One region of the Blastococcus sp. SYSU D00820 genome, then DNA from elsewhere that is predicted to be linked to it. Evidence: riboswitches for the same ligand, from Rfam matches in the RefSeq annotation. Region 1 holds a riboswitch; each other region holds the start of a gene.

What was found. Region 1 has a riboswitch for S-adenosylmethionine ahead of ACI79R_RS07635 (aminotransferase class V-fold PLP-dependent enzyme). Riboswitches for the same ligand answer to the same signal wherever they lie in the genome.
Region 2: another riboswitch for S-adenosylmethionine. It lies ahead of ACI79R_RS01425 (bifunctional o-acetylhomoserine/o-acetylserine sulfhydrylase); the one in region 1 lies ahead of ACI79R_RS07635 (aminotransferase class V-fold PLP-dependent enzyme).
Region 3: another riboswitch for S-adenosylmethionine. It lies ahead of thrC (threonine synthase); the one in region 1 lies ahead of ACI79R_RS07635 (aminotransferase class V-fold PLP-dependent enzyme).

What each region holds. Positions count from the first base shown of each region.
Region 1 covers NZ_JBJGZW010000004.1:173,602-179,402, forward strand. The annotation lists gene ngg (N-acetylglutaminylglutamine synthetase) at 1-1,482, shown strand, start outside; gene ACI79R_RS07625 (YceI family protein) at 1,557-2,156, shown strand; gene ACI79R_RS07630 (NADPH-dependent FMN reductase) at 2,161-2,673, opposite strand; SAM riboswitch class IV at 2,740-2,855, shown strand; gene ACI79R_RS07635 (aminotransferase class V-fold PLP-dependent enzyme) at 2,889-4,274, shown strand; gene ACI79R_RS07640 (hypothetical protein) at 4,280-5,191, opposite strand; gene ACI79R_RS07645 (sulfotransferase family protein) at 5,293-5,801, shown strand, end outside.
Region 2 covers NZ_JBJGZW010000001.1:309,172-314,972, forward strand. The annotation lists gene metX (homoserine O-acetyltransferase MetX) at 1-108, opposite strand, end outside; gene ACI79R_RS01425 (bifunctional o-acetylhomoserine/o-acetylserine sulfhydrylase) at 124-1,416, opposite strand; SAM riboswitch class IV at 1,462-1,577, opposite strand; gene ACI79R_RS01430 (hypothetical protein) at 1,669-2,553, opposite strand; gene ACI79R_RS01435 (hypothetical protein) at 2,639-3,385, opposite strand; gene ACI79R_RS01440 (hypothetical protein) at 3,526-4,224, opposite strand; gene ACI79R_RS01445 (zinc-binding dehydrogenase) at 4,263-5,294, shown strand; gene ACI79R_RS01450 (hypothetical protein) at 5,291-5,761, opposite strand; gene ACI79R_RS01455 (mechanosensitive ion channel family protein) at 5,758-5,801, opposite strand, start outside.
Region 3 covers NZ_JBJGZW010000006.1:39,315-45,115, reverse strand. The annotation lists gene ACI79R_RS09050 (alpha/beta fold hydrolase) at 1-1,922, shown strand, start outside; gene ACI79R_RS09045 (ABC transporter permease) at 1,994-2,875, shown strand; gene ACI79R_RS09040 (HAD hydrolase family protein) at 2,923-3,741, opposite strand; SAM riboswitch class I at 3,801-3,927, shown strand; gene thrC (threonine synthase) at 3,940-5,241, shown strand; gene ACI79R_RS09030 (cold-shock protein) at 5,451-5,651, shown strand.

The sequences.
Region 1 (5,801 bases):
GAGCTGTTCCTCGACCCCAGCTACACGTTCCGGCTGGACCTGCACCGCTACCGGCCGCGCCGGGAGCTGGTGGAGAACGTCTTCGTCCGCACGGTGACCTGCCCGGCCGACGTCGCCGAGATGGCGCGGATCCTCGCCCGCGCCGGCATGGTCGCCGGCGATCCGGAGCAGGTCTGGCACAACCACTCGACCCGCACGGTGCGGTACCTGGTGGCCGAGGACCGCCGCACCGGGCAGGTGGTCGGCACGGTCACCGGAGTCGACCACGTGCGGGCCTTCGGCGACCCGGAGGGCGGCAGCAGCCTCTGGTGCCTGGCCGTCGACCCCGCGCTCGCGCCGCCCGGCACCGGGGAGGCGCTGGTGCGGGTGCTCGCCGAGCGGTACCTCGCCCGCGGCCGCAGCTACCTGGACCTGTCGGTGCTGTACGACAACGCGCCGGCGATCGCGCTCTACCGCAAGCTCGGCTTCCGCCAGGTGCCGGCGCTGGTGGTCAAGCGGCGGACCGCCGTCAACGCCCCGCTGTACGTCGCGCCGCCGCCCGGGCTCGACCGGCTCAACCCCTACGCCCGCATCCTCGCCGACGAGGCGCTGCGCCGGGGGATCCGCGTGGAGGTCACCGACGCCGACCACGGCGAGCTGCGCCTGACGCTGGGCGCCCGCAGCCTGCTGACCCGCGAGTCGCTGTCGGAGCTGACCACCGCCGTGGCGATGAGCCGCTGCGACGACAAGCGGGTCACCCGCCGGATCATGGAGCGCGCCGGCGTCCGCGTGGCGCGGGCCGCGTCGGTCCCCGACGGCGACCCCTCGGCGGCCCTCGCCCTGCTCGCCGCGGTCGGGGAGTTCGTGGTCAAGCCCGCCCGCGGCGAGCAGGGCAAGGGCATCACCGTCGGCGTGCGCACGCCCGCGGCGCTGGACCGGGCCGTGGCCGCGGCGGCGCGGCACTGCCCGGACGTCCTCGTGGAGGAGCTGGTGGCCGGCGACGACCTGCGGGTGGTCGTCATCGACCACCAGGTGGTCGCCGCCGCGGTCCGGCGGCCGGCCGAGGTCGTGGGGGACGGCGTCTCCGACGTCACCGCCCTCGTCCGGAGCACCAGCCGGCGCCGGGAGCGGGCGACCGGCGGGGAGTCGCGGATCCCGCTGGACGACACCACCGCCGCGGTGGTCGCCGAGGCCGGCTACGCGATGGACGACGTCCCGCCCAGCGGGCAGCGGATCCGGGTGCGGCGGACGGCGAACCTGCACACCGGCGGCACGATCGAGGACGTCACCGACCGGCTGCACCCGGCGATCGCCGAGGCGTCGGTGCGGGCCAGCCGCGCGATCGGCATCCCGGTCACCGGCCTGGACTTCCTGGTGCCCGACGTCGAGGGCCCCGAGCACGTGTTCATCGAGGCCAACGAGCGGCCCGGGCTGGCCAACCACGAGCCGCAGCCCACCGCCCAGCGGTTCGTCGACCTGCTGTTCCCCGAGACCCGCCGGTAGCGCCGCCGTCCCGGATCCCGGGCCGGGTGCCCCGCGGTGCAGCCGGTGTCGCGGGCCTGGGGGAGGATGTCCCCGTGGCCAAGCACCGGGCTCCGGACTCGGACCCCACCGACTTCGACGCCGCCACGTCGGCGCTGGCGGACGTGACCGGCGACTACGTCGTCGACGTCGCGCACACCCGCATCGGCATCCGGGCGCGGCACGCGATGGTGACCACCGTGCGCGGCTCGTTCACCGACTTCGCCGGTGAGGCGCACCTGGACACCGCGGACCCGCCGGCCAGCAGGGTGACGCTGCGGATCGCCACCGCGAGCATCGACACCGGTACGCCGGACCGCGACGCGCACCTGCGCTCGCCGGACTTCCTGGACGTCGAGCGGTATCCGTTCATCGTCTTCACCTCGACCGCGGTCGAGCAGGTCGACGAGGACGTCTACCAGGTGACCGGCGACCTCACGATCCGCGACGAGACCCGGCCGGTCACCGTCGACTTCACCCTGACCGGCTCCGCGCGCGACCCCTTCGGCAACGTGCGGGTCGGCTTCGAGGGGGCGCTGGCGATCAAGCGCAGCGAGTGGGGCCTCACCTGGAACACCGCCCTCGACACCGGCGGTGTGCTGGTCAGCGACCGGATCCAGATCGAGTTCGACGTCTCGGCGATCCGGGCGGGCTGACCCTTCAGCGGTCCGGTGCCGGGCGGGGGAGACCGCGCAGCGCGGACACCACCGGTGCGGCCGTGGCCAGCCACGGGTCGAGGACGGCGGGGTCGTCCCAGGACCGGTCGAGGAGGTACAGCCCCCGCGTGGGGGTGGTCGCGCCCAGCTCGACCAGGACCGGCTTGAGCAGCAGGTCCGGGGCGTGCGCGTGGCCGGGGCCGGCCCCGAGCATGAGCGGCACGGCCACCACGCCGGCCAGGTCGCCGGTGCCGACCTGGTCGAGGAACAGCTTGAGCAGCCCGGTGTAGGTGCCCTTGTACGTGGGGCTGGCGACGACGGCCACCTCGGCCGCGCGCAGCGCGGTGACCGCCTCGTCGACGGCCGGGTCGCCCCGGCCCAGCAGCCCCGCGCCGAGGTCGACGACGTCGACCACCCGGTCGGCGGGGGCGCCGGTGAGGCGTTCCAGGACGGTCTCGGCGGCCGCGCGGGTGCGCGAGTGCGGCTTGGGGTTGCCCACGACGACGACGGTGCTCACGAGGTAATCCCTACCATCCCGATCGGGTTTGACGGATATGCGGCTCGCGTGCCAGTCTCCCCGGCAGGTCATGAGCGCCAGCGCGAAGCCCCGGCTCGCTGGCCGGCAACCCTCCTCCGCGGTGGGGTGCCCCGGGTGACGACCAGGCGCCCCGCCGGCCGGCGGGCGCGCAAGCGCGGACCCCGCTCGGGGTCCCGGCCCCGAGGGAGAACCGCGTGTCCACCGCACTGCTGCCCAGCCAGCCCGCCACCCGGCCGGCGGCCGCCGGTCCCGGTCCGCTGCTGCCGGTCGCCGGGGCCGGCACCGCCGTCCCGCTGGTGCCGGGCGGGAGCGCGCCCTACGCCAACCTCGACGTGGCCGCGAGCGCGCCCGCGCTCGTCGCGGTGGCCGAGCGGGTCGCCGAGGCGCTGCCGCTCTACGCCAGCGTGCACCGCGGGGCGGGCTACCTGTCCCAGGTGTCGACGGCGCTGTACGAGTCCGCGCGCGACCGGGTCGCCGCCTTCGTCGGCGCCCGCGCGGACGACGTCTGCGTGCTCACCCGGCACACCACCGACGCCCTGACCCTGCTGTCCCGCTGCGTGCCCGAGGGAGCCGCGGTGCTGGTGCTCGACTGCGAGCACCACGCCGACCTGCTGCCCTGGCTGGCCCGGGGCCGGGCGACGGTGCTGCCCACCGATGCCACCGTCGCCGGCACGCTGGCCGCACTCGCCGCCGAGCTGCGGCGCACCCCCTACGCGCTGCTCGCCGTCACCGGCGCCTCGAACGTCACCGGCGAGGCGCTGCCGTTGCAGGAGGTCGTCGCCCTCGCGCGGGCGGCGGGCACGCGGGTGGTCGTGGACGGCGCGCAGCTGGTGCCGCACCGCGCGTTCTCGCTGGCCGCCTCGGGTGCGGACTGGGTGGCCTTCTCGGGGCACAAGACCTACGCGCCGTACGGGACCGGGGCGCTGGTCGGCCGGCGCGACTGGCTGGACGAGGGCCCGGCGTACCTGCCCGGCGGCGGCGCGGTCGCCGACGTCACCGTCGAGGGCGCCCGCTGGGTGGCCGCACCGCACCGGCACGAGGGCGGCTCGCCCAACGTGCTCGGGGCGGTCGCGCTGGCCGCCGCCTGCGACGCGCTCGCCGGCCTGCCGGCCGGCGCCCTGGAGGCGCACGAGCGGGCGCTGCGCGAGCGGCTGGTCGCCGGGCTCACGGCGCTCCCCGCCGTCCGGGTGCTGCGGATCTGGGAGGACTCGGCCGAGCCCACCGGCGTCGTGGGGTTCACCGTCGACGGCGCCGACCCCGGGCTGGTCGCCGCGGTGCTCTCCGCCGAGCACGGCGTCGCGGTCCGCGACGGCCGCTTCTGCGCCCATCCGCTGCTGGCCCGGCTCGGCGTGCCCGGGGGAGCGCTGCGGGCCAGCGTCGGGGTGGGCAGCTCGGCCGCGGACGTGGACCGCCTGCTCGCCGGGCTGGCCGCCGTCCTCGCCGACGGGCCGGCGGTGCCCTACGCCGTCCGCGACGGGCGCTGGCAGCCCGCCGACGACCCGCGGCCGCTGGCCGGCCTGGCCGGGGCCGACCCCGCCGCCCTGGCCCGCGGCGCCGGCTGCGGAGCGCCGCCGCGGTGAGCCGGTCAGCCGGGCAGCAGCACGGTGCGCAGCTCGTGGGCGCCGTCGGGGCGGGTCGCCTCGTAGAACCACCGGGCCGAGCCGTCGGGCAGGGCCACGACGTCGGCGTAGCGCAGGCCCGACGGCGGGTGCGGGCTGGCGAGGAACGGCCCCACGGGCGCCGCGGCGAAGCGGCCCTCGCCGTCGTGCCGCGCCAGGCCGGTGCGCTCCTCCCAGTTCTCCTCCGCGGTGGCCCGGCCGTCGTACAGGGCCCAGGTGCGCGAGCCGTCGAGGACGACGACGGTGACGCGCACCCCGCGGGCGTCCCAGGTGCCCGGGGTGCCGGCCAGCGCGGTGCCCCGCCAGGTCCACGTGACGCCGTCCGGGCTGGTCGCGTGCTCGGTGGTCATGCGGTCGGTGGCGTCGGGGTCGTCGAGCGGGTGCACCGAGGCCCACAGGTGCCACTGCCCGCCGTCGTACCGGACCACCGGGTCCTTGACGCCGGCCGACGCGCTGCCGGGCAGCACGGTCCGCGGCTCGGCGGTGGCGAGCTCCTCGACGGCGCCGGCCTCCAGGAGGTCGACCCGCCAGTGCTTCGTGCCCGGCGTCGCGCAGCTGACGTAGAGCCGCCAGCGGCCTTCGGGCGTGTGCACCAGGGCCGGACGCTCCAGCGACTCCGCGCCGAACCGGTCCTTGCTCACCGCGACGACGGGCTCGAAGCGCACGCCGTCGGCCGAGCGGGCCACGACGTTGCCGAAGCCGCGGCCCTCGCCGACCGGCCGCCGCAGCCGGTAGGCCAGCCACCAGGTGCCGTCCACGTACGCCGCCGACGGCCCCCCGGCCCAGGAGCCCGGCCGCGGGTCCTCCGGCTCGAGCACCACCTGCGCGTCGGCCCAGAACCGGGCGGGATCGGGGAGCCGGGGCGGTGCTGCGGTCACGCGGGGACTCCGTTCGCCGAGCGTGCTGGGGGCGCCGGGACCGTCCGGGCGCTCGTCCGTGTCTACACCGCGGCGCGGGCCGCGGGACCAGGAGGGATCCGATGAGCGCGACGGCCGGCCGGCTGCCCCACTTCGTCATCGCCGGTGCACCCAAGGCGGGCACCACCGCGCTGCACGCGGCGCTGGCCACCCATCCCGGCCTCTACCTGTCGCCGGTGAAGGAGCCGAAGTACTACCTGACCGACGGCCGGCCGCCGCCCCGCAGCGGGCAGCGCGGCCCCGGTGACGCGCACAGCGCCCGCGAGTGGATCTGGCGGCGCGAGGAGTACCTGGCGCTGTTCGCCGCCGCCCCCGAGGATGCCGTCCGGGGGGAGAGCACGCCCTTCTACCTCTACGACCGGGCGGCGCAGGCCCGGCTGGCCGCCGACGTCCCCGGCGTCCGCGTGATCGCCGTGGTCCGCGACCCGGTCGACCGGGCCTGGTCCAACTGGGTGCACCTGCGCGCCGACGGCCTGGAGCCCGAGGCCGACTTCCTCCGGGCCGTCCGCGAGGAGGAGCGGCGGATCGCCGCCGGGTGGGCGCCCTTCTGGCACTACCGCGGGCTGTCCCG
Region 2 (5,801 bases), on a different contig from region 1:
GACGTCGAGGAACAGCCGGCGCCCGGCCGGATCGCCCTCGCGCCAGCCGCCCGGCCGGGACGGCGCCGGGGTCCGGGACGCCGGGCCGGCGTCCCGGACCCCGCTCATCTCAGGCCTCCCCGCTCAGGAGGACTTGGCGGCCCGGAACCCGGCCTCGAGGTCGGCGAGGATGTCCTCGATGCCCTCCAGACCGACGGCCAGCCGCACCAGGCCCGGGGTGACGCCGGTGGTCAGCTGCTCCTCGGGGGTCAGCTGCGAGTGCGTCGTCGAGGCCGGGTGGATGACCAGGCTGCGCACGTCGCCGATGTTGGCCACGTGGCTGTGCAGCTCGAGGGCGTCGACGAACCGCTTGCCGGCCTCCACGCCGCCGTGCAGCTCGAAGGTGAGCACCGCGCCCGCGCCGCGCGGAGCGTACTTCTGCTGCGCCGCGTGCCACGGGGACGACGGCAGGCCCGGGTAGTTGACCCGGTCGACGGCGTCGTGCCCCTCGAGGAACTCGGCCACCCGCTGGGCGTTGGCCACGTGCCGCTCCATGCGCAGCGACAGCGTCTCGATGCCCTGGACGACGAGGAAGGCGTTGAACGGGCTGATCGCCGGGCCGAGGTCGCGCAGCAGCTGCACCCGGGCCTTGAGCGCGTAGGCCGGCGCACCGAGGTCGGCGTAGACGACGCCGTGGTAGGTCGGGTCGGGCTCGGTGAAGCCGGGGAACTTGCCGCCGGTCCAGTTGAAGTTGCCGGAGTCGACGATCAGCCCGGCGATGGCCGTGCCGTGGCCGCCCAGGTACTTGGTGGCCGAGTGCACGACGATGTCGGCGCCGAACTCGATCGGGCGGATCAGGTAGGGCGTGGCGATGGTGTTGTCCACGATCAGCGGGACGCCGTTGCGGTGGGCCACCTCGGCGACCGCGCTGATGTCGAGGATGTCGCCCTTCGGGTTGCCGATGGACTCGGCGTAGAAGGCCTTGGTGTTCTCCTGCACCAGCGACTGCCAGTTCTCCGGGTCGTCGGGGTCCTCGACGAAGGACACCGTGACGCCGAGCTTGGGCAGCGAGTGGTGCAGCAGGTTGTAGGTGCCGCCGTACAGCGAGGCCGAGGCGACGATGTGGCTGCCGGCCTCGGCGATGTTGAGGATGGCGAGGGTCTCGGCGGCCTGGCCGCTGGAGACGGCGAGCGCGGCGACGCCGCCCTCCAGCGACGCGACGCGCTGCTCGAGCGCGTCCTGCGTCGGGTTCATGATCCGGGTGTAGATGTTGCCCATCTCGGCCAGGGCGAACAGGTCGGCGGCGTGCTGGGCGTCGCGGAACTGGTAGCTGGTGGTCGCGTAGATGGGCAGCGCCCGGGCGCCGGTGGTGGGGTCGGGGCTGCTGCCGGCGTGGATCTGCCGGGTCTCGAAGCTCCAGCTCTGCGGGTCGGTCATGCGCGCCGTTCTCCTCTCGTCGGGAGACCCGGCGGCGCACCGAGGACTCCGTCCTTGTCGGGCGGCGGGCGCCGTCCGACCGGCTCTTCCCCTGGAGCACCTCAGACGGAGTAGAGGTTGCCGGGCAGCCAGCCAGGTGCTTCTCGCTGCCTCTCGTGAGCCACCGCCGAAGATAGCGCCGCCGTCGTCCCACCCGTCACGGGGGTCCCGCGCACCGCGGGCCCGGCCGGAGCCGGGCCCGCGGCACGGTGGTCAGCCGCGCGAGGCCCACCGGCGGGCGGTCAGTGCCAGACCGGCCAGCAGGGCGCCGACCCCGAGCAGCGCGGGGGCGGCCACGCCGGCACCGGTGTACGCCAGCCCACCGGCGCCGCCGGTGGTCCCGGTGCCACCGGACGTGCCGGCAGCGGACGTCGCACCACCCGACCACGCGGCCGGGAGCAGGCCGTGCGGTGCCGCGGGCGACTCCGGCCGGTCGAGCCGGTCGGAGGGCGCCGGGGCGGCCGGCGGGCAGGTGCACGTGCCCCCACCGCTGCCCGGGCCGGGGTGCCCGGTCCCGGGAGCGGGGCCGGTCGCCGGGGCCGGGCAGCCGGCATCGGCGTGGGCGTCGCCGAGCACGCCGACGGCCAGGCCGCAGACGGTGACCGGGACGTCGAGGTCGAGCAGCGATCCGTCGCCGGCCGGAGCCGGCGCCGGAGCCGGCGTGCTCGACGCGGCCGGGGTGGCCGGGGCCGGGGTGGCCGTGGCGTCCCCGCCGACGGCGAGGGCGTTGCCGGTGACGGTCACGGGCACGGCCAGGTCGACCGCCCCGCCGCCGGCCGGGGCCGGTGCCGCGGGCGCGGGAGCCCCGGTGGACGGGGACCCGGTCGCGGTGGCGTCGCCGAGCACGGCCACCGCGTTCCCGCCGACCGTGACCGGCACGGAGACCGAGAGGATGCCGAGGTCGAGGCCCGGAGCGGCGGCGGCCGGGGCGCCGCCGGTGGCGGTGGCGTCCCCGAGGACGGACACCGCGTTGTCGGTGACGGTGACCGGGACGCGCACGTCCAGGCCCTCGTCGGCGCTCGCGACGCCGGTGCCGACGGCCAGCAGGCCGCCGGTGAACAGCGCGACCCGCAGGCCGCGTGCAACCCAGGTGTTCATGGATCTCTCCTGACTGAGGGGGGACCCGCGCCCGGGAGGGCGCGGGGCGGTGCGCCGGACCGGCCGGGAGCCGGTGGGCGCGTCCTCAGTCGGGGGTGGCGGAGAGATCCCCCGCGGGGGTGCGGACGTCGTCCGGCGGACCACCCGGCGCGCCGGGCGGCGACAGGACGTCGGTCGCCCGGACGACGGCCGCGAGGTCGCCGGCGGGCTGGTCGGCCCCGCCGGCGCCGCTGCCGGCGGCCGACGAGGAGGTGCCGGCCGCCGGGGTCAGGGGCGCCGGCGCGGGGGAGGGGAGCTCGGGTGCGGGCGCGGGCGCCGCGGTGCCGGTGGCGGCCGCGGGGGACGGCGTCGCGGTCCCCGGGACCTCGGTGACGCTCGCGAGGACCGGTGCGGCGGCGGGCGCCGCCGGCGGCACGGTCGGCACCTCCACCGCCGCCTCGCCGGCCGGGACGGCCGGGGCCACAGCCGCGGCGGGCGCGGGAACGGGCACGGCCGGCACCGCGGGGACCGCGGGCACCTCGGGAACCGGGGGCAGCGTCGGCCGCAGGGGCTCCAGCACGGGTGCGACGGCCGCGGGGAGGGACGTCACCGCCCCGGTGACCCCGGTGACCGGGGGCGCGACGGCGTCGACGAGCGGGGGCAGGGTCCGGTCGGCGAGGTCGGCGACCACGGAGACGGTGCCGCCGAGCAGGCCCGGCGCCGGTTCCTCGGCGGCGGCGACGTCCCCGCCGGCCGCCGTCCCGAGCAGCCAGAGACCGGCGCCGAGCCCGGTCACGGTCAGAGCCCGGCCGGCCCACCGGCGCAGGGGGCGGCGCGCGCATGCCTCGGCCATCGCCGCCTCCTCCCGCTGCCGGTGTCCTGGCTCCCAGGAAAGAGGACGGCGACGCCGCGCACCTCTCCGATCGCGTCGCCCGATGCGGTGGTTCCTCGTGACGGCCCCGTTACGCGCGGTGAGAACCGCAGCTCAGAGGCTCAAGCGAGCGGGAACCAGATGGCGGTGGCGGCGGCGCGGACCGCGCCGTCCGGGCCGATCAGCGCCGAGGCGCTCGTGGTCCGGCGGCCGTCGCGGCCGGTCAGCCAGGCGAGCAGCACGTGGTCGGCGTCCAGCCGGACCGGGCGGTCCTGGCGGGCGGTCATCGTGCCGAGCACGTGCGGCCGCGGGTCCTCCGGCGCCAGGGGCTGGAACGAGGGGCAGTCGAGCGCGGCCCACACCGTCTCCGGCGCGGCCACCCCGCCGGCCGAGGGCAGCGAGGCGGCCGGCCGGAACACCCCCGCCCACACCTGCGGGCGGTCAGGGAGCGGGCCGACCTTCGTGCGCAGCCCGTCGCCGGGCTCGCGCTCGGGCCCGCAGCCGAAGCAGCGGGGGAACGGGTGGTCGGCCCAGGCGCGGCCGGCCGCGGCAGCGGCCGCTTCCTCGACGCCGGGCGCCGGCGGCACCTCGAGCTCGAGCGTCGCGGGCTCGGCCCGGGCGAGCAGCTCCTCGCCGTCGTACAGCGCGACCGCGCCGTCCTCCGACCGGACGTCGAGCTCCCGGTCCAGCGGGGTGGGCCGGCGCAGCCGGACGGCGACCGCGGGCGTGCCGACGAGCGCGGCCAGCCGGCCGGCGAGGTAGCCGCCGTTGGCCGTGGCGGGCGGGCCGCAGAAGCGGGCGGGAACGGTCAGGGAGGTCACCGGACGAGCCTAGGAGCGGCGTGCGGCAGCCTGGTGCGGTGCGTGCCCTGGTCTTCGAGTCCTTCGGCGGTCCGCTCGCGGTGCGCGAGGTGCCCGCCCCCGACCCCGCGCCGGGCGGCGCGGTGGTGGCCGTCGGCGCCAGCGGCATCTGCCGCAGCGACTGGCACGCCTGGCAGGGCCACGACCCCGACGTGGCCGTCCCCCACGTGCCCGGGCACGAGCTCGCCGGCACGGTCGCCGCGGTCGGCGCGGGCGTGCGCTCCTGGGCGGTCGGCGACCGGGTGACCGTGCCGTTCGTCAACGCCTGCGGGCGCTGCGCGCAGTGCGCCGCGGGCGACCACCAGGTCTGCCCGCGGCAGACCCAGCCGGGCTTCACGCACTGGGGGTCGCTGGCCGGGTACGTCGCCCTCGACGCCGCCGACGTCAACCTCGTCGCCCTCCCCGACGCCGTCGGGTTCGACGTCGCCGCCGCGCTGGGCTGCCGGTACGCCACCGCGTTCCGCGCGGTGACGCAGGTGGCCGCCGTCCGGCCGGGGGAGTGGGTGGCGGTGCACGGCTGCGGCGGCGTCGGGCTCTCGGCCGTCCAGGTGGCGGCCGCCGCCGGGGCGCGGGTGGTCGCCGTCGACGTCTCGGCGGGCGCGCTGGAGCTGGCCACCGCGATGGGCGCGGAGGTGGCGCTGCTCTCCGGCGACGACGTCCCCGGTGCGGTCGCCGAGGCCACCGGCGGCGGCGCGCACGTCTCGCTGGACGCCGCCGGCACGCCGGCCACCTGCGCGGCGTCCATCGGCTGCCTGCGGCCGCGCGGGCGGCACGTGCAGGTCGGCCTGCTGCCGCCGGCGGCCGGCCGGGCCGCCGTCCCCATGGAGCGGGTGATCGCCCTGGAACTGGCGGTGCTCGGCAGCCACGGGATGGCCGCGCACGCCTATCCCGAGATGCTGGGCCTGGTCGCCGCCGGCCGGCTGCGGCCGGACGCGCTGGTCACCCGGCGGCTGGGCCTCGACGACGCCGGCGCCGCGCTCGCCGAGGTCGGCCGCGCGCCGGGCATCGCCGTGGTGACCGAGTTCGGCTAGGTCGTGGGGGCGGTGCCCTCCGCGGTCGGTTCCGGGGTCGTCGCCGGCGCCGACGGGCGGGCGGAGGTGGTGCCCGGCGCGGTCGTCGTCGGCGCGGTGGTCTCGGTCTCCTCGGGCGTCGGGGAGGTCTCGGCCGGCTGCTCGGTGCCGTCCTCGTCCGTCGTCGGTGCGGCGGTCGGGCGCGGCGCCGTGCTCGTCGGCTCCGGCGGCGCGCTGGTGGTCGGCAGCGGCACGACCTCGACCGGCTGCGACGGGGTGTCCGAGGCGGGGGTGGTGCCGGTCGTCTCCGGCCGGACGTAGAGGTAGAGGAGCCCGAGCGCCACGAACAGCACCGCGAGGACGACCGTCGAGGTTCGCGCCCGGCCCAGCCGGCGGGGCACCGCCGACCACCAGCGCGCGGGGGCCGGGGCGGGGTCGGGCCGGGGCAGCTCGCGGGTGGGGTGGGGGCCGCCGTCCGGGGTGGTCACCGGCCCTCCCCGGAGGCCGGGGCGAAGGCGCCGGCGTCGT
Region 3 (5,801 bases), on a different contig from region 1:
TGCAGGGCACCCAGGACTCGCTGTTCGGCCTCGGCCACGCCGACGCCAACGCCCGCGGCATCGCCGCGAACGGCACGCCGGTCCGCGTCGTCTGGTACGCCGGCGGGCACGACGGGCAGGCCTCCGACCGGGTCACCGCCGACCTCCGCGAGCAGGTCGCCGGCTGGTTCTCCTGGTACCTGCGCGACGAGGACGACCCCGAGCGCGGCACCGACCCCGGCACCGGCTTCGAGTTCCCGGCGCCGACCGGGCTGGGCGGCGGCTCCGGGCTGTCGGTGCAGGGCGGCTCGCAGACCGTCGTCGCCGCCGCCTACCCGGGGCTGGACGGCGAGGACGCCGCCGAGCGCCGCACGGTCGCCGTCGCCGGCCCCACCCAGCCGGTGGTGACGCCGGCCGGCGGAGCACCCGCGGCGATCACCACCGTGCCCGGGCTCGGCGCCCTGACCTCCGCCCTGGGCGGCACGACGATCGAGATCCCCGGCCAGTTCGCCGTCTTCGACAGCCGGCCGCTGGACGGCGCCGTCGAGGTGGTCGGCGCACCGACCGTCGACCTCGCCGTCGCCTCGCCGACCGGCACCGCGACGCTGTTCGCCAAGCTCTACGACGTCGGCCCCGACGGGTCCATGACGCTGCCCTCGGGCCTGGTCGCCCCCGTCAGCCTGACCGGCGTCTCCACCGACGTCGCCGCCCCGACGACGGTGCCGGTGACCCTGCCGGCGATCGTGCACCGGTTCGAGGCCGGCCACACCATGCGGATCGTCGTCTCCACCACCGACCAGGCGTTCGCGCTGCCCGACGAGCCGACGATCTACTCCGTCGCGCTGGCCGACGGCGACGGCGCGGTGCTGGCCGTCCCCGAGGTCGCGGCCGGCCCGCAGTCCGAGGGCAGCGTCTCCCGCTGGTGGGTGCTGCTGGCCGTGGTCGTGGGCCTGGGCCTGCTCGGCTGGCTGGCCGCGGTCCTGTGGGGCCGCCGGCGGCGGCGCCGGGTGTCGGAGGTCGAGCCCGACGGCGAGGACGTGCCGCTGCGCTTCGAGGGGGTGACCAAGGCGTACAAGGACGGCTTCGTCGCCGTCCGGGACCTCTCGTTCGAGGTCCGCCGCGGCCAGGTGCTCGGCCTGCTCGGCCCGAACGGGGCGGGCAAGACCACCTCGCTGCGGATGCTCATGGGTCTCATCCGGCCGACCTCCGGGCGGATCAGCATCTTCGGGCACGCCGCCGGCCCGGGCGCGCCGGTGCTGTCCCGGCTCGGCTCGTTCGTGGAGGGCACCGGCCTGCAGCCGCACCTGTCCGGCCGCGACAACCTGCGGCTGTACTGGGCGGCCACCGGCCGGCCGGCCGAGGACGCGCACATGGAGGAGGCGATCGAGGTCGCCGGCCTCGGTGCGGCGATCGACCGTCCCGTGCGCCGCTACAGCCAGGGCATGCGCCAGCGGGTGGCGATCGCCCAGGCCATGCTCGGCCTGCCCGACCTGCTGGTGCTCGACGAGCCGACCAACGGGCTGGACCCGCCGCAGATCCACGCCATGCGCGAGGTGCTGCGGTCCTACGCCGCGACCGGCCGGACGGTGATCGTCTCCAGCCACCTGCTCAGCGAGATCGAGCAGACCTGCAGCCACGTCGTCGTCATGGCCAAGGGGCAGAAGATCGCCCAGGGCACGGTCGAGGAGATCGTCGGCACCGGCGGCTCGGTGCTGGTCGGGCTGACCGACGAGGCCGAGACCGAGCGCGCGGTGCAGGTGCTGTCCGGGCTGCCCGGCGTCGCCGCCGAGCGCACCGACGAGGGCCTGGTCGCCGACCTCGGTCCGGAGACCAGCCGTGCCACCGCGCTGCAGGCGCTGGTCGAGGCCGGCGTCGGTGTCGACCAGTTCACGCCGCGGCGGCGGCTCGAGGACGCCTTCCTGGCGCTGGTGGGGGAGTCGTGAGAACGACGGGCGAGGGAGCATCGCAGGGAGCGCCAGCCACCGAGGAGCGGATCGAGTCCGGAGTCGAACCGATGAGCGTGAGCACGACGAACGAGCACGTGCAGGCGACCGGCGCGGTCGCGGGCTACCGGCCCGAGCGGACCCTGCGGCTGTCGGTGGAGCTGCGCCGGCAGTTCAAGCGGCGCCGCACGCTGGGCGTGCTCGTGCTGATGATCGCCCTGCCGCTGGTGCTCATCGCGGCGCTGCAGCTGGGCGCCAGCGAGAACGCCCAGCAGAACAGCCGGCTCAACCTGGTCGACGTCGCGACGGCGAGCGGGCTGAACTTCACGCTGTTCGTGCTCTTCGCGACCACGAGCTTCTTCCTCGTAGTGGTGTTCGCGCTGTTCTTCGGCGACACCGTGGCGGTCGAGGCCCAGTGGGGGTCGCTGCGCTACGCGCTGGCCACCCCGATCCCGCGGATGCGGCTGCTCCGGCAGAAGTGGCTGGCCGCGCTGGTGCTCTCGGTCGGGGCGCTGGTGCTCGTGGTGGTCGTCGCGCTGGTCGCCGGGGGCATCGCGTTCGGCTTCGAGGCGATCCAGACGCCGATCGGGGTGACCCTCCCGCAGGGCGAGGGGCTGCTGCGGCTGGCCGGGATGGTCGGCTACCTCGCCGTCCACCTGCTCGTCGTCGGCACGCTGGCGTTCTGGCTGTCCACGGTCACCGACGCGCCGCTGGCCGCCGTCGGCGGGGCGGTGTTCACGATGTTCGTGTTCGCGATCCTCGACCAGGTGGAGCAGCTCGGCGGGATCCGGGACTGGTTCCCGACCGCCGAGGAGTTCGCCTGGACCGACCTGCTGCAGACGCCGGTCGACTCCGGGGACCTCTTCCGCGGCGTCATCCAGTCGCTGGTCTACGCCGTCGTCTTCACCGCGCTGGGCTTCCGGCACTTCGCCCGCCGGGACGTCACCAGCTGAGCTGATCGGAGTGCCACGGGCGCGGAAACCGCGCCGTGGCACTCCGATCAGAGCGAGGCGAGGACCGCCTCGGCCCAGCCGTCGCCCATGGCGGCCCCGGCCACGGTGACGTTGGGGACGGCGGCCAGCCGCTCGGCCATGCCGTCGACGCGCGCGCCGTTGGCCGGCACCCACAGCCGCCCGACGGCGGGCGCCATCTCCAGGTCGCTGACGCTGTCGCCGATGGCCACCGCGTCCTCCGGGTCCAGGCCCCGCCGCTGCAGGTCCCAGGCGATGGCCGCGCCCTTGTCGATGCCGCGCGGCATGAGGTGGTAGACCCGCGCCGGGCCGCCCGGCTCCAGCCCCATGCGGGGGGAGTACGGGATCGCGCCGTTGTCCTTGAGCGTCAGCCAGCCGTGGCCGAGCTCGGCCAGCTCGGCGTCGACGGCGAGGGTGTCGACCCGCCCGCGCAGCAGCGCGTCGGTGCGGTGGGTGGCGTGCCAGGGCGCGTGCCACTCCAGCTGGCCCGGGTGGCGGGCGAACAGCTCGTCGAGGACCCCGAGCTCGGTCATCACCGACACCGGCTCCCGCCCCGCGTACCGGGCCGGCAGGTCGCCGGTGAGCTCGTGGGTGTCCCGGCCGCCGTTCCAGCCGACCAGCGCGCCCAGCTCGGCGATGGCGCCGTCGGCGGCGAAGATCCGGGCGGCCTCGGCCACCTGCTCGTAGGTGCGGCCGCTGACCAGCACCAGGGGCACCCCGGCGCGGTGCAGCGCGAACAGGGCGGCCGCCGGGCCCTCGGTCAGCTCCCGGTCGGAGGTGTGCCAGAACGACCCCCGCCAGCCCACCATCGTGCCGTCGAGGTCGGTGTAGACGATGCGCGCAGCCACGCGCGCATCCTGACCGTCCGGTGGGCGCTCCCGGCGCGCGGGTACAGTTCCCCCCGTTCCACTCATCCAGAGGGGCAGAGGGACACGGCCCGACGAAGCCCCGGCAACCGCCCCCCGCAGTCGCGGGGCGGCAGGTGCCAATTCCGTCCCGCGCGGCTCGACGGCCCGACGCGGGGAAGATGAGGAGGTAGTCGTCGCATGACCCTGACCGCTCCCGGTTCCGCCCAGGCCGACTCCAGCGCCGGCGGCCCCGTTCCCCCCTGTCCCGCCCGCGGGCTGGTCTGCCGCAACTGCGGCGCCACCTTCGGCCTGGTCGCCGAGCACGCCTGTGCCGAGTGCTTCGGCCCGCTGGAGGTCGACTACGACCCCGAGCTGATGGCCGCGGTGACCCGCGAGCAGATCGAGGCCGGTCCGCAGAACATCTGGCGCTACGCCGCCCTGCTCCCGGTGGGCCAGGACCCGGCCGACCGGGTGAGCCTCGACCCGGGCATGACGCCGCTGGTCCGCGCCGACCGGCTGGCCGCCGAGCTCGGCATCACCGGTGGGCTGTGGGTCAAGGACGACTCGGCCAACCCCACCCACTCGTTCAAGGACCGCGTGGTCAGCCTGGCGGCCACCGCCGCCAAGGGGCTGGGCTACGCCAAGATCGCCGCGGCCTCGACCGGCAACCTGGCCAACTCCGTGGCCGCGCACGCCGCCCGCGTCGGCCTGCCCTCCTACGTCTTCATCCCCGCCGACCTGGAGCCGGGCAAGGTCGTGCAGTCGGCGGTCTACGGCCAGACGCTGGTCGCCGTCGAGGGTTCCTACGACGACGTCAACCGGCTGACCAGCGAGCTCGCCGAGACCGACGAGTTCGAGGACACCGCCTTCGTCAACCAGAACGTGCGGCCGTACTACGCCGAGGGCTCCAAGACCATGGGTTACGAGATCGCCGAGCAGCTCGGCTGGCGGATCCCGGCCCAGGTCGTGATCCCCATGGCCTCGGGCTCGCTGCTCACCAAGGTGGACAAGGCGTTCCGCGAGCTCGCCACCGCGGGCATCGTCGAGGCCACCGAGTGGACGATCTTCGGTGCGCAGTCGGCCGGGTGCGACCCGATCGCCACCGCGTTCGACAACGGCTGGGACGTCGTCAAGCCGGTGAAGCCGACCGGCATCGCCAAGTCGCTGAACATCGGCAACCCCGCCGACGGCCCGTACGCGCTCGACGCGATCCGGCGCACCGGCGGCTCGGTGGGCCGGGTGGGCGACGAGGAGATCGTCCAGGGCATCCGCGACCTGGCCCGCACCACCGGCGTCTTCGCCGAGACCGCCGGCGGGGTGACCGTCGCGGTGCTGCGCCAGCTGGTCGCCGACGGCCGCCTGGACCCGGCCAAGGAGACCGTCGTCCTCAACACGGGGGAGGGGCTGAAGACCCTCGACCCGCTGGAGCCGGTGGTCGGCCCGACGCACACCGTGGAGCCCTCGCTGCGGTCGGTTCGACAGGCGGGGCTCATCGCCTGAGGGCTAGGCTGGTCACCTGACCGGGTGAGGGAACGAGATCGTCCCTCCCTCCGGGTATCGGTCGTGCATCGACCTGGTGTGTTCGATGTCTCCTTGTTGTACGTTCTCGCGCGGTTCGAGTTCCACGTTCGTGTCCGACGGGCGGAAGAGCTGGTTCCCGGTCCCCGGCATCACGGGGGCCGTCCGCACGCACGATCGTGGGAGCGCACGTGGCACAGGGCACCGTGAAGTGGTTCAACGCCGAGAAGGGCTTCGGCTTCATCGCCGTCGACGGCGGCCAGGACGTCTTCGTCCACTACTCGGCCATCCAGATGGACGGGTACAAGTCCCTCGACGAGGGGCAGCGGGTGACCTTCGAGGTCGTCCAGGGCGAGAAGGGTCCGCAGGCCGACGGCGTCCGCGTCGCCTGAGTCCAGCGCCCGAGCGCCCCGCCGAGGCCCGGTCCCCCCTGGGGGCCGGGCCTCGGCCGTTTCCGGGAACAGGCCCCGCCGACCCCCCGTTCTTGCACTCGGCAGGGTCGAGTGCCAGACTCGGGATTGGCACTCGACAGTGCCGAGTGC